2 regions of the Arthrobacter sp. R3-55 genome follow, and region 1 is predicted to be linked to the other one. Evidence: predicted binding sites of a transcription regulator. Region 1 holds the regulator's gene; the other holds the start of a gene.
What was found. Region 1 encodes LexA, which represses DNA repair genes until DNA is damaged. Its sites were predicted from a motif close to TCGAACANNTGTTCGA; they were not measured.
Positions count from the first base shown of each region.

Region 1 (6,334 bases):
CCATATGAACCCATTCAGCACCGGCATTCTGCCAGTTCAAGGCTGCTTCCAGGGGTGTTCCATAGCTGGTTTCCGAGCCGGCCTCCCCTTGGAGGAGGCGGACTGCCTGGCCGTCAACGATGTCGACGGCGGGCAGGAGTTCCAGCACTGGCTGGGTGGAGGTGGTCATGTGGGTCCTTGGAGTTCGAGGTTTGACTCGGGTTGTGGGTGACCGGCTCAGTTACCGGGCAGCGTCAGGAGGTAAGCAGCCAGCAGGGACAACCCCGCCAGAACATAGAAAGAGATGGGTACCCAACGGGGCTTCTTTTGCTGGTGAAACGAAATGCCTCCACCCACCAGAACGCCCGCCAGGCCCATGAGAACAACAGACCACATCTAGGCCGCACCGCTTCCAGTAGCTTCCGCCGCTGGAGTGCCCGGCTTTTTCAGGCCGTCCACCCAGTTCCGCAGCAGGCGGGCGCCGGCATCGCCGGACTTCTCCGGGTGGAACTGCGTTGCGCACAGAGGTCCGTTTTCCACGGCGGCAATGAAACGCGCGCCGTGCTCGGACCACGTCACCTGGGGCGGGGCCATGCGCGGCTGCACAACGTCGAAGTTCCACTCCTGCACACCATAAGAGTGCACAAAATAGAAACGCTCGTTCTCCACACCGGCAAAAAGTTTGGAACCTTCCGGGACATCCACGGTGTTCCAGCCCATGTGCGGCACAACGGGGGCAGGCAGGAGTTCCACCTTGCCTGGCCACTCAGCCATGCCCTCGGATTCCGTGCCGTGTTCAACACCGGCTTCAAAGAGGACCTGCAAACCGACACAGATGGCCAGCACGGGGCGACCACCGGCTACCCGGCGTCCGATCATCCGGATGCCATCCACGGCTTTGAGTTCCTTCATGACGGTCTCGAAAGCGCCAACGCCCGGAACCACCAAGCCGTCGGCATTGAGCACGTCTTCAGGCTTGGAGCTGAGCACCACGTGCGCACCGGCCCGCTCCAAGGCCCTCACAGCGGACCGTACATTGCCCGAACCGTAGTCGAGCACCGTGACCGTGGGCTTGCCTTCCGGGGACTCGGGCTTGACCAACGCGCTGGTGTCGGCCACTGCCCCGTCCTTGAGTACTTGTCCGCTCACAATGCCCCCTTGGTGGACGGAATGCCCTCAACCCGGGGATCCGATTCCACTGCGGCACGCAGTGCCCTGGCAAAGGCCTTGAATTGAGCTTCGACAATGTGGTGGGGATCGCGGCCGGCAAGGACGTTCATGTGCAAGCAGATGCCTGCGTGCAGCGTGATGGCCTCGAAGACGTGCCGGGTCAAGGAGCCGGTGAAGTGACCACCAATGAGGTGGTACTCCTGCCCGGCGGGTTCACCCCCGTGGACCAGGTAAGGCCGCCCGGAAACATCCACGACAGCATGGGCCAGGGCTTCATCCAACGGAACCGTGGCTTCGCCAAAGCGACGAATGCCGGCTTTGTTGCCCAAAGCGGTGCGCAGGACCTCGCCGAAGGTGATGGCCACGTCTTCCACCGTGTGGTGGGCGTCAATGTGGGTATCGCCTGTGGCTTTGACGGTCATGTCAATCAGCGAGTGCTTGCACAGGGCAGTCAGCATGTGGTCATAGAACGGTACGGAGGTGCTGATGTCCGAGACACCGGCCCCGTCCAGGTTGATCTCCACCAGGACCGAGGATTCGCTGGTGGTGCGCTCCATGCGCGCAGTACGGGCAGCGGACGGCGTGGCGCCGGTTTCGCTCATTGGGACGTCCTTATACACGAAGAGTGGGGTGGGTCTATAGACAAGTTTAGGCGGACTGTGGCGCCTGGCCATCCAGCAGCGCTTCCAGCGCCTCGAGGAAAGCCGTAGTTTCCGGTTCGGTTCCCGCGGTGACCCGCAAGTGGCCCGGAATACCGACATCGCGAATCAGCACTCCGGCATCAAGCAGGCCCTGCCAGATGGCGTGCGGGTTCTCGAGCCCACCGAAGAAGACATAGTTCGAGTCCGAGGCCGCAGGCTTTAGTCCCATGCGCAGGAGTTCGGTCACGATGCGGTCGCGCTGGACCTTAATGTCCTCAACGTCGGCCATGAGGGCTTCGCGGTGGTTGAGCGCAGCCAGGGCGGTTGCCTGAGTGACAGCGGATAGGTGGTACGGGAGGCGGACCAGCCTGATGGCATCCGTGACCTCGGGAGCTGCAGCCATATAGCCCAGCCGGGCGCCGGCCAGGGCGAACGCTTTGCTCATGGTGCGGGAGACGATCAAACGCTCGCGTCCGGGCAGCAGCGTCAGCGCACTCGGAGTGTTGTCGTGCGCGAACTCGTGGTAGGCCTCATCGACGATCACGATGGCACGGCTCGCTTCGCCGGCCTCGTAAACGGCCTCGACGACGTCAAGGGTCAGCCCTGTACCTGTGGGGTTGTTGGGTGAGCACAGGAAAACAATGTTGGCGCCCGTATCCCGGACCTGCGCGGCGGCTGATTCTGCATCCAGTCCGTAATCCTCAGCCCTGATGCCGCTGACGTATTCCGTATCAGTGCCACTGGCAAGCAAGGGATACATGGAGTACGTGGGCGGGAATCCCAAGGCTTTTCGTCCGGGGCCGCCAAACGCCTGGAGGATCTGTTGCAGAACCTCATTGGATCCATTGGCCGCCCAGATGTTGTCCGGGGTGAGGTTGTGGCCGAGGTATTCGGCCAGGGACTCCCGAAGTTCCGTAAACTCCCGGTCCGGGTAGCGGTTGAGGCCGGTGGCGGCGGCAGCAACAGCTTCCGTGATGGCCGCCTGCACGTCGGCAGGGACGCCATGGGTGTTTTCGTTGACGTTGAGCAAAATGGGGACGTCAAGCTGCGGTGCGCCGTATGGGCTAAGTCCACGCAGGTTGGTCCGAAGGGGTAGTCGGTCTAGTCGCTCAAGCTGGTCACTCACCAAGACAGTTTAAGGGGCTGCCGGGACTGCCGACTAACTGTGACGCAGGGCGGCCGGCTCACATACCGACGGTACGAACTAATTTGCCGGCACGAACAGCTGCTGGCCGGGCTGGATACGGCCCCCACGGAGGTCGTTGAGCTGGATGATCTCAGCGATGACGTCGCGGGGATCCCGCTCAGGAGCAGCGGCGCCGGCAATGCCCCAGAGCGACTGTCCCGGCTGGACCGTCACGGTGATGGCGACGGGCGGCTGCAGTTGCGCCTGCGAATCCGAAGCTTTGGCAGGTGAGGTAATAAAGCCTGCAAGGCTCAGCAATGCGGCAACCAGCAGCATGGCCGGGATGCCGAAAAAGACCATCCGCCCCCGTCGGGTCAGGCGCAGGCGCGCCGGCGCCTGGGTGGTGCGGAAATCAGCGAACGTAGTGATTGCGGACATGAGCTGAGCCCTTCTGAGCTATTGCCGTGCGCCGGGTGCCGGTACATGGCTGCCAATTCTGTGTGTTCCCCTGCCCCGGCGCCGTCTGTTCGAACACCTCGTTCGAACATCCAACGCCTGGAGCAGATTTATAGAACACATATTCGAACCTTGCTATGACATTTTTAGCACTTATCAACGAACGGTGTCGAGACTCGCTAGAACAAATGTTTGATAAACGCCTGTGGCTGCCCTACGTTTGAGTGAAGAAACAGCACTGTTTCAGTGGAACAGGAGGGTCTGACATTTTTTTGCAGACCCTGACGTCCCCGGGGCACTCCGGGCGGAATGGAAAGGCATTGGCGAACATGGCAGCGAAAGCCACCGGCGGCGGGGCACCCCTGCGGAGCCAGCAGCCTCAAAAGAGTCCCAAGAGCCTGACCGTCCGGCAGAAGAAGATCCTGGAAACCATCCAGCGCTCGGTCAATGACAACGGCTATCCACCCAGCATGCGTGAGATTGGCGACACCGTTGGCCTGGCAAGCCTGTCCAGCGTCACGCATCAGCTTTCCCAGTTGGAGAAGCTTGGCTACCTCCGCAGGGACCCCAAGCGTCCGCGCGCCATGGAAGTCCTTATGCCGCTGACTTTGGATGGTGGACCCATTCCTGGAGTGGAAGCGCCCGCAACCCTCCGCAGCACCGGAGGCCTCGCCGTCACTGAGCTTGCCAGTGCCAGCGATACCGCCATGGTGCCGTTGGTTGGCCGGATCGCTGCCGGCGGACCCATCCTTGCCGACCAGACAGTGGAGGACGTCCTACCGCTGCCCCGGCAGCTTGTAGGGCACGGTGAGCTGTTCATGCTCAAGGTAGCCGGCGACTCCATGATCGACGCCGCGATCTGCGATGGTGACTGGGTAGTTGTCCGCAGGCAGAACGATGCCATCAATGGCGACATCGTTGCCGCCCTGCTGGACGACGAAGCAACCGTCAAGACCTTCAGGCAGCGCGACGGCCACACGTGGCTGCTACCCCAGAACACCCAGTACGAACCCATCCTCGGCGACCAAGCCACCATCATGGGCAAGGTTGTTTCGGTCCTGCGTTCCCTCTAGGAGGCCTTGGAGGACCCCAGCCGCTCCAGCACGCCCCGCACGACCTTCCTGTCCGTCGTCGCCCAGAATGGCGGCAGGGCGGCCCGCAGGAAGCCTCCATAGCGTTCGGTAGAGAGCCGGGAATCCAAAACCGCTACAACACCTTTGTCGCCCGTGGATCGAATGAGGCGACCTGCACCTTGGGCAAGACGGATGGCTGCATGGGTCGCTGAAACGGCCATGAATCCGTTTCCGCCCGATTGTGCCACTGCACGTGAGCGCGCAGTCATCAGGGGGTCATCCGGACGCGGGAAGGGAATGCGGTCGATGACCACCAGGCGGCACGAACCGCCCGGCACATCCACGCCTTGCCAGAGCGACATCGTTCCGAAAAGGCAGGTATCGGGTTCGTCGGCGAACTGTTTCACCAGGGCCGCCATAGTGGACTCACCCTGACAGAGAATGCTGACGTCCAGGCGCAGCCTCATGGCGTCCGCAGCTTCTTCGGCCGCACGTCGCGAGGAGAAAAGACACAATGCTCCCCCACCGGAGGCACGGATGAGGTCTTCCAACTCGTCCAGGGCCTCGGGCGAGGTTCCCCGGCCAGGCTTGGGCAGGTGCTTGGCCACGTAAAGCACGCCTTGCTTGGGGTAATCGAAGGGCGATCCGACGTCGATACCCGTCCAGCCGGGGGCCCCATCGCCAATCAGCCCCAGGCCACCTGCGGCCGGCTCAAATGCCGAGCCTATGGCCAGCGTGGCAGAGGTGAGCACCACCGTGTGGCCCGCAAACAAGCCCTCCCGCAAGCGGCCCGCAACGCTCAACGGAGCGATGTTGATAAGTGCAGGCGCAGTCTCGTCGGGTTGGGAATATCCCTGTTGGGGGTCAAAAGTGCTGTTCCGAGAGAACCACACGACTTCCCGGTTTTCCTTGGCTGCCAGCATGCGCTCACACAACTCCAGGATGAGCATGAGCCGTGAGCGCGCCAGTTGCCTGCCGCCGTCGACCGCGTTTGAGGAGTCCGTCTTGGAATCGGACAGCGCCGCTCGCGTGGCATCCCGCAACTGGTCCAGGCAATCGAGTTGTTCGTCATTGAGCCCACTGGGCAGAAGTCCGTTGGGCACACCCGCGATGGCCATATCCAGGCGATCGGCAGCAGCATTGAGGGCATCCACGGTGATGGCGGTGTGCTTGCGGGCACTTGAGGCCGCCGCGTGGACCATGGCAACGGACAGCTGCCCGGAGACCGCACCGGTCACACGGTCCTGCAGCTCGTGGGCCTCATCGACCACCACGACGTCGTACTCAGGCAGCACAGCCAAACCCTCGAAGGCGCTCACGGCCAGCATGGCGTGGTTGGTGACAACGACGTCGGCTTCACCTGCGCGCGACCTTGCCAGCTCGCTGAAGCACTCTTCCGCGAGGGGACACTTCTGCGCGCCGAGACACTCCATGGACGTCACGGAGACTTGTCTCCAAGCACGGTCAGTGACGCCGGGCATGAGCTCGTCACGGTCGCCGGTTTCGGTCTTTTCCGCCCACTCCCGGAGCCGGACCACTTCCTTGCCCAGCTGGGATTGAGGTCCTCCCATGGAGGCAGCAAAATGCGGGACACTGGTGTCCTCGCCCAAGGAAAACAGTTGCCCCTCGGACGGTTCCTCACTGGGGAAGCCGCCTTCAAGCTTTTGCCGGCAGACATAGTTTGCCCTGCCCTTGACCAGCGCAACCTTGACTGGCCGTTCAAGAGCGGGGTTGATGTTCTCCAGCAGCCGCGGTAAGTCGCGGCCCACAATCTGCGTTTGGAGAGCCAAGGTGGCGGTGGATACCAGAGTCGGTTTATCGCTGTCCATTGAATGTGCAATCAAGGGAATCAGGTACGCCAAAGACTTTCCTGTTCCCGTTCCCGCCTG
Region 1 covers NZ_CP096423.1:3,041,955-3,048,288, forward strand. The annotation lists gene priA (bifunctional 1-(5-phosphoribosyl)-5-((5-phosphoribosylamino)methylideneamino)imidazole-4-carboxamide isomerase/phosphoribosylanthranilate isomerase PriA) at 1-169, opposite strand, end outside; gene hisH (imidazole glycerol phosphate synthase subunit HisH) at 376-1,128, opposite strand; gene hisB (imidazoleglycerol-phosphate dehydratase HisB) at 1,125-1,751, opposite strand; gene M1D51_RS14060 (histidinol-phosphate transaminase) at 1,798-2,916, opposite strand; gene M1D51_RS14065 (LysM peptidoglycan-binding domain-containing protein) at 2,995-3,354, opposite strand; gene lexA (transcriptional repressor LexA) at 3,702-4,445, shown strand; gene M1D51_RS14075 (ATP-dependent DNA helicase) at 4,442-6,334, opposite strand, start outside.

Region 2 (6,334 bases), 1.9 Mb from region 1:
GTAGATGGGGTCCAGCGGGAACAGTTGGTCGCCCGGGAAGTACATCTGGGTGACGATCCGCTGCGTGAACTCCGAGCCGAACATGGAGAAGTGGATGTGCGCCGGACGCCAGGCGTTCAGGTGGTTCTTCCACGGGTAGGCGCCGGGTTTGATGGTGGTGAAGCTGTAGGAGCCGTCGTCGCCGGTGATGCAACGCCCGACGCCGGTGAAGTTCGGGTCCAGGGGTGCAGGGTGCTGGTCGCGCTTGTGGATGTAGCGGCCTGATGCGTTCGCCTGCCAGATTTCCACCAGCTGGCCGGCCACCGGGCGGCCGTCTCCATCGAGGACCCGGCCCGCGACGATGATGCGTTCACCCTGCGGTTCGCCGTTGTGCTGGATGGTCAGGTCCGACTCCAGTGCGTGCACGTCCTGGTGTCCGAACGCCGGCGAGTAGAGCTCAATGGTTTCCGGGTCCGCGTGGTGCAGGCTCTTGGTGGGGTGGCGAAGAATGCTGCTGCGGTAAGGAGCGTAGTCCAGCCGCGGCATGGTCTCCGGGCCTTTGCCGTTCTTCAGCGCCTCGGCGTAACGGTCCCCGATGCCCTTGATCTCGGCGCTGAGATCCGCCTGGGTTTCCACCTTTTTGGCTTGGTGGGCGGCCTGCGGCTCTGCGGGCGGCACGAGTTCCTCGGATTCGAGCGCCTGTGCTGTCTGTTCGTGTGGCACGGCCGGCTCCTTTCGGTTGATGGTTTCTCTTGGCTTGCGGGGCGGCGGTGGGTTTACACCCGGTGGAGCGAGTCGTATTGGACGGCGTGGCGCACCGGAGCGTTGGGCGCCCCGTAGCCGTCGTAGTTGCCCCGGCGTTCCACCATTTCGAAGAACACACTGCCCACGGTGGCGGTGTAGAAGTGGAGGAATTCGCCGTTGGCGTCCCGGTCATACAGGAGGTTGAGCTCCTTGAGGGTGGCCAGGAATCCGGGTTCAAGATCGAACCGGGCGTCCAGGTCCTCGTAGTAGTTGGCCGGAATCTGCAGGAACTCAAGGCCTCTTTGATGGGCGGACCGGGCGGTGGCCACGAGATCGTCCACGGCGAAGGCGATGTGTTCCTGGTACGTTTTGCGGGATGTTTCCTGGGCTTGTTGCGCCGGCGCCAGGTTCAGCACCAGGCGGACTGCCCCGTTGCCGGTCTCCATGACCTGCGAGCGGACCAGGCCGCTGGGGCTTGGGACTTCAGCGAAGGGCTGCGGTTCCAGGGCAAGGGCGCTGGTGTAGAACAGGACAGCTTCGTCAAAGTGCTGCCACGGTTGGGCGAGGTTCACGTGGTCGATCACGGCGTTCTGCGTTGCCGTGGACCGGTCCAACCCCTCACCGAATTCGTGCGTCCAGGCCGCAGTGCCGTCCGGGCTTCCCTGGCACAGGAAGATCTCCGTGGAGTCCGGAGCGGAGATGCCTTGGAAGACTTCCTCATTGGCCTGGACCTTGCGGGCCACCACGGGTGCCTTGAGCTGCTGGGCGCGGGCGGAGGCAATCACTGGGGAGTCGACGTCGAACCCCAAAGCGGCGATAGCCGGTTCCGCGTGGGATGCCGCTTGCTCGTTGATGATCAGGCGGGCCTGGCCCATGGTCCAGAGCTGGACGTCCTTGGTGCGGTGCCGCCCCTCGAACGCGAACCCGAGTTGGCCCAGGAGCTTCTCCAGCTGTGCGGTGTCGTCAGCTTTGACCTCGGCGAAGTTGAAGCCGGCGGGCTCGTCCACTTTGGGCAGCGTGGCAAGTTCCATGGGATAACGACGGCGGAGCCCGGCTTTTGCGTCGGTTCCCCCTTCCGCGGAGGTGCTTGCGAGCCATGCGGCACTCTGCTCCTCAAGCCAGATCAGGGAGCGCATGGCGTCCACGGCCGTGCGATCGGTGTCCGACTGGCGGAAGACGTCGTTGAACACTTCGAGCGAGACCGGGCCCGTGTAGCCTGCGCGGACCACATGGCCCATGAACTTGGCGAGCTCAAACTGGCCCTCCCCGGGGAAAACCCGGTAGTGCCGGCTCCAGGAGAGCACGTCCATGGAGAGCTTGGGGGCATCCGCTACCTGGACGAAGAAGATCTTCTCCGCGTTGATGTCCTCGATGGGCGCGGTGTCCCAATCGCGGGACAGGATGTGGAACGAGTCCAGGCAGGTGCCCAGGTTGGGGTGGTCCACCATCTCCACCAGGCGGTACGCATGCTCGTAGTCGTTGACGTATTTGCCCCAAGCCAGTGCTTCGTAGGCAACTTTGACGCCGTGATCCCCCGCCAGCCCGGCGAGTTCGGCCAGCTGTTCAGCCCGGAGGTCATCATCGTCGATGGTTGCCGTGGCAACGTTGGAGCAGACCAGGATGGTGTCCATGCCAAGGCGTTCCATCAGGTTGAACTTGGCCTCTGCCCGCTTGAGGTTGGCCTTCAGCAGGTCCGGAGTGACGCCGTCGAAGTCGCGGAACGGCTGGTAGAGATCGAGGCCCAAGCCAAGATCCGCGGCCATTTTGCGGACTTCCTCAGGGCTGAGCGGCGAGGTGACCAGGTCCTGTTCGAAGATCTCGATGCCGTCGAACCCCGCAATGGCGCAGGCCTGCATTTTCTCTTTCAGAGTGCCGGACAGGCAGACCGTTGCGATTCCTGTGCGCATCAGCGGCCCGCCTTCGCAAGCTGCGGGGCGGCTGAGTCTTCCGCCGCGATCAGCTCAAGGAAGTGTGCCCGCATCCGCTCCCGGTCGGCTTTGCGGCCGGTGATGAGTTGGAAAGCGTCGGCCGCCTGACCGACCGCCATCCGGCCGCCGTCGAGGACGTCACAGCCCTTGGCGCGCGCCTGGCGAACCAGCTGCGTTTCGATGGGCCGGTAGACGATATCCGCCACCCAGTGGCGCGGTTCCAGCATTTCGATGTCCAAGGGAAGTCCGGGGTGGGCGGCCATGCCGATCGGGGTGCAGTGCACCAATCCATCAGCCAGCGGCATGATCCCCGGCAGCTCTGCAGTACTCCGGGGCGTGACCGTGGCGTCCGGGAAGAGAGCACCCAGTTCCGCAGCGCGTTCTGCTGCACGGGCCGGGTCCATGTCTACAAGGTCCAGCGTACTGACGCCGGCGGTGAGGAGGGCGTAGGCGACGGCGGAGCCGGCACCTCCCGCACCAAGCTGGACCACGCGATCCAGTGTGGCGTTCGGGAGCCCCTCAGCGAGCGCCGAGCCGAAACCGGAGAAGTCTGTGTTGTGGCCGATCAGCCGGCTGTCCTGGATCAGGACTGTGTTGACGGCACCCAGCCGACGGGCGTCGTCGGAAATTTCATCAAGGTGCTCAAGCACCAACTGCTTGCACGGATGCGTGATGTTGAGGCCGTTGTAGCCCATGCGCCGGGCGGCGGTCAGGAGATCCCCGACGGCGGTGGCCGGTAACGCGAGTTCCAGCAGGTCGATGGGGCGGTACAGCAAGCGAAGGCCCTGCACATCGGCTTCGCGTTCATGCATGGGCGGCGTGAGCGAGGGCATGACGCCTTCGCCTATGAGGCCCACCAGAACGGACTCGGCTCGGTTGCTCATCCTAAAGCTCCTTTGACTTCAGCACCGCGGGCATTTGGCACTTTTGGAGGGCGCCGCCTGACCGGGTGTTATTGAGGTTACTACAAGTGTTCATATTCCGCACGCTTGTTCTTATCGCGAACATCTTGGCGATGGATAGTTGGTGTGATGGTGCGTTGCGGGGCCCGCTTTACGTGCCTGCGGGCGGGTTTGGGGCGCAAAGCGGGCCTCGCAACGAAGGGGGGGTGCGTTGCGGGGCCCGCTCTGCGTACCTGCGGGTGAGTTTGGGGCGCAAAGCGGGCCTCGCAACGAGGGCTAGCGCTGGGGCAGGCGGGCCGACAACTCAGCCGCGGCTTCCTGCAGCGTGGGGACGTGTGCGATCAGTTCTTCCATGCTCATCCGGAACACCGGCACCGCCGTGGCGACGGAAGCAAAGGCGTGCCCCTGGGAGTTGAGGACAGGGACTGCGACGGCGCGCATCCCGATTTCGTTTTCTTCGTCCATGACGGCATAGCCCTGGCGGCGAACCTGCTCAATTTCCGCCCTAAACGCGTCCCGATCCGTGATGGAACGCTCGGTCAACGGCTCCAACGGGAGCTCCTCAAGGAGTCGCTTCCTCTCAATCTCATCCTCGAACGCCACGATCGCCTTGCCCACCGACGTCGTGTGCAGCGCACCCAGATGACCGGGATCGCTGGTCACCCGGAAGGTCTTGGGGCCGTCCACCTTATTGACGGTGAGGTGATGGTTTCCATCCCGAACGGAGAGGATGGTGGCCTCATGCGTGCTCTCCGTGACCCTCTGGAGGACCGGCAATGCGGTGGCCGCGAAGCCGTGATGATTCGAGACCCGCTGGCCGAGCTGGAAGACACGCAATCCCAGGTGATAGCGCCGTCCGTCGGGCTCGTAGTCAACAAAGCCATCTCGCGTCAGGGAGCCCAGCAGCCTGTACGTGGTACTGAACGGAAGGTTTGCACTCCTCGCCAGATCTGCCGCGCTCGCCCCGCGCGGTTCATTGCCCAGTAAAACCAACAGGCTCAAGGCCTTGCCGACCATGTCGGTCTTTGTGTCCTCTTTCACACTCATGACTTGATGCTCTCACAATGTGAGAGCTATTTCTAGATGGTGGTGACATCTCTTGACAAGTGACCCCACTCACAGCCACTATTGCTGTATTACACAAGTAGCTCTCACCATGTGGTTACTTGTGAGGGATCGACCGGCCGCACCTCGCTTGGGTCTCCCCCTAGAAGCCAGATTCGCGACATCGTCGTCACAGAAGGAACCACCCATGAGCCAAACAATGCCGTCAGCGACGCCAGGCACTGAAACCGCCGCCGGAACCCCCAAGAAAGCAGCGCTTGCCAGCTTCCTGGGCAGCGCGGTCGAGTACTACGACTTCTTCATCTTCGGCTCTGCCGCGGCCCTGATCTTCCCCCATGTCTTCTTCCCCTCCGCCGATGCCAATGCGGCCATCATGTCGTTCGCGACCTTCGGCTTCGCCTACGTTGCCCGCCCCGTGGGAGCAGTGATTCTGGGACACTTTGGTGACCGGATCGGCCGGCAAAAAGTCCTGATGTTCACTCTGGTCCTCATGGGCGCAGCCACCTTTGTGATCGGCTGCCTCCCGGACTTCAAGACCATCGGCTGGTGGGCGCCGGTCCTGCTGGTACTTGCCCGCTTGTGCCAAGGGCTTTCTGCCGCCGGCGAGCAAGCAGGTGCCTCTTCCATGACACTGGAACACGCCCCGGACAACCGTCGATCCTTCTTTACGTCCTGGACCCTCACTGGAACCCAGGGAGGCCAAATCCTGGCCGCGCTGGTCTTCATTCCCGTAGTGGCACTGCCCGACGACATCAAATACAGCATCGGCTGGCGCATCCCGTTCTGGCTCAGCGCTGTGGTGGTCCTGGTGGCCTTCTTCATCCGCCGCACCCTGCACGAGCCCCCGGCCTTCGCTGAAGCCAAGAAAAACAACCAAATCTCCAAGCTCCCCGTAGCCGATCTCCTCAAGCTGCACTGGCGCGATGTTCTCCGCGTGGTCTGCTGCGCCTTCATCGCCGCAGTCAGCACAGTCTTTGGAACGTTGGCCATCAAGTACGCCCAGGATGTTGCCGGCGTCAGCAGCACCATCACCCTGTGGCTGGTGGTTGTGGCCAATGTGGTGGCCCTCGGAACCCAGCCGCTGTTCGGCATGCTCGCGGACAAGATCGGCCGGAAGCCAGTGTTTATCTATGGCGCCTTCGCCAGCGCCATCATGACCCCGGTCTTCCTGCTGACCCTCGAAGGCGGCAATGTACCGCTGATGTTCCTGGTCTCCGTGGTGTTCTTCTCCTTCGGCTACGCTGCAGCCAACGCCGTCTGGCCGTCCTTCTACGGTGAAATGTTCAGCACCAAGGTCCGTTTCTCCGGCCTCGCCATCGGAACCCAGCTCGGCTTCCTTATGGCAGGGTTCGCCCCCGCAATCGTGACCGCACTGGGCGGAACCAAACCGGGCGGCTGGGTGCAGATTTCCATCTTCACCGCCGTGATCTGCGTGATCGCAGCCGTCTCTGCCATGACTGCCCGCGAATCAGCCAAAACTCCCACCGCCGAGCTCGGCCTGCCCAAGCAAACGCAGCACGCGTAAGCCCTGCGCTCAGCCCCGCTGGGCTGAGACCAGGGAAGCAGCGAAAAGCCCGGAGTGTCACCAGACACTCCGGGCTTTTCGCTCGTCTTGAACCCGTGGGAAGGCTCTCCTGTGGACAACTCCGTGGGCGGGCTACCGCGGGTCCAAGGCCACTGGCTTGAACTTCCCCGTCCCTGTGCCTGAATAGAGCA
Region 2 covers NZ_CP096423.1:132,773-139,106, reverse strand. The annotation lists gene pcaH (protocatechuate 3,4-dioxygenase subunit beta) at 1-702, opposite strand, end outside; gene M1D51_RS00665 (bifunctional sugar phosphate isomerase/epimerase/4-hydroxyphenylpyruvate dioxygenase family protein) at 756-2,630, opposite strand; gene M1D51_RS00660 (shikimate dehydrogenase) at 2,630-3,535, opposite strand; gene M1D51_RS00655 (IclR family transcriptional regulator) at 3,830-4,600, opposite strand; gene M1D51_RS00650 (MFS transporter) at 4,806-6,143, shown strand; gene M1D51_RS00645 (FG-GAP-like repeat-containing protein) at 6,276-6,334, opposite strand, start outside.
Region 2: a site for LexA is predicted at 3,633-3,648, ahead of M1D51_RS00660 (shikimate dehydrogenase). Genes of this name have one in related genera too.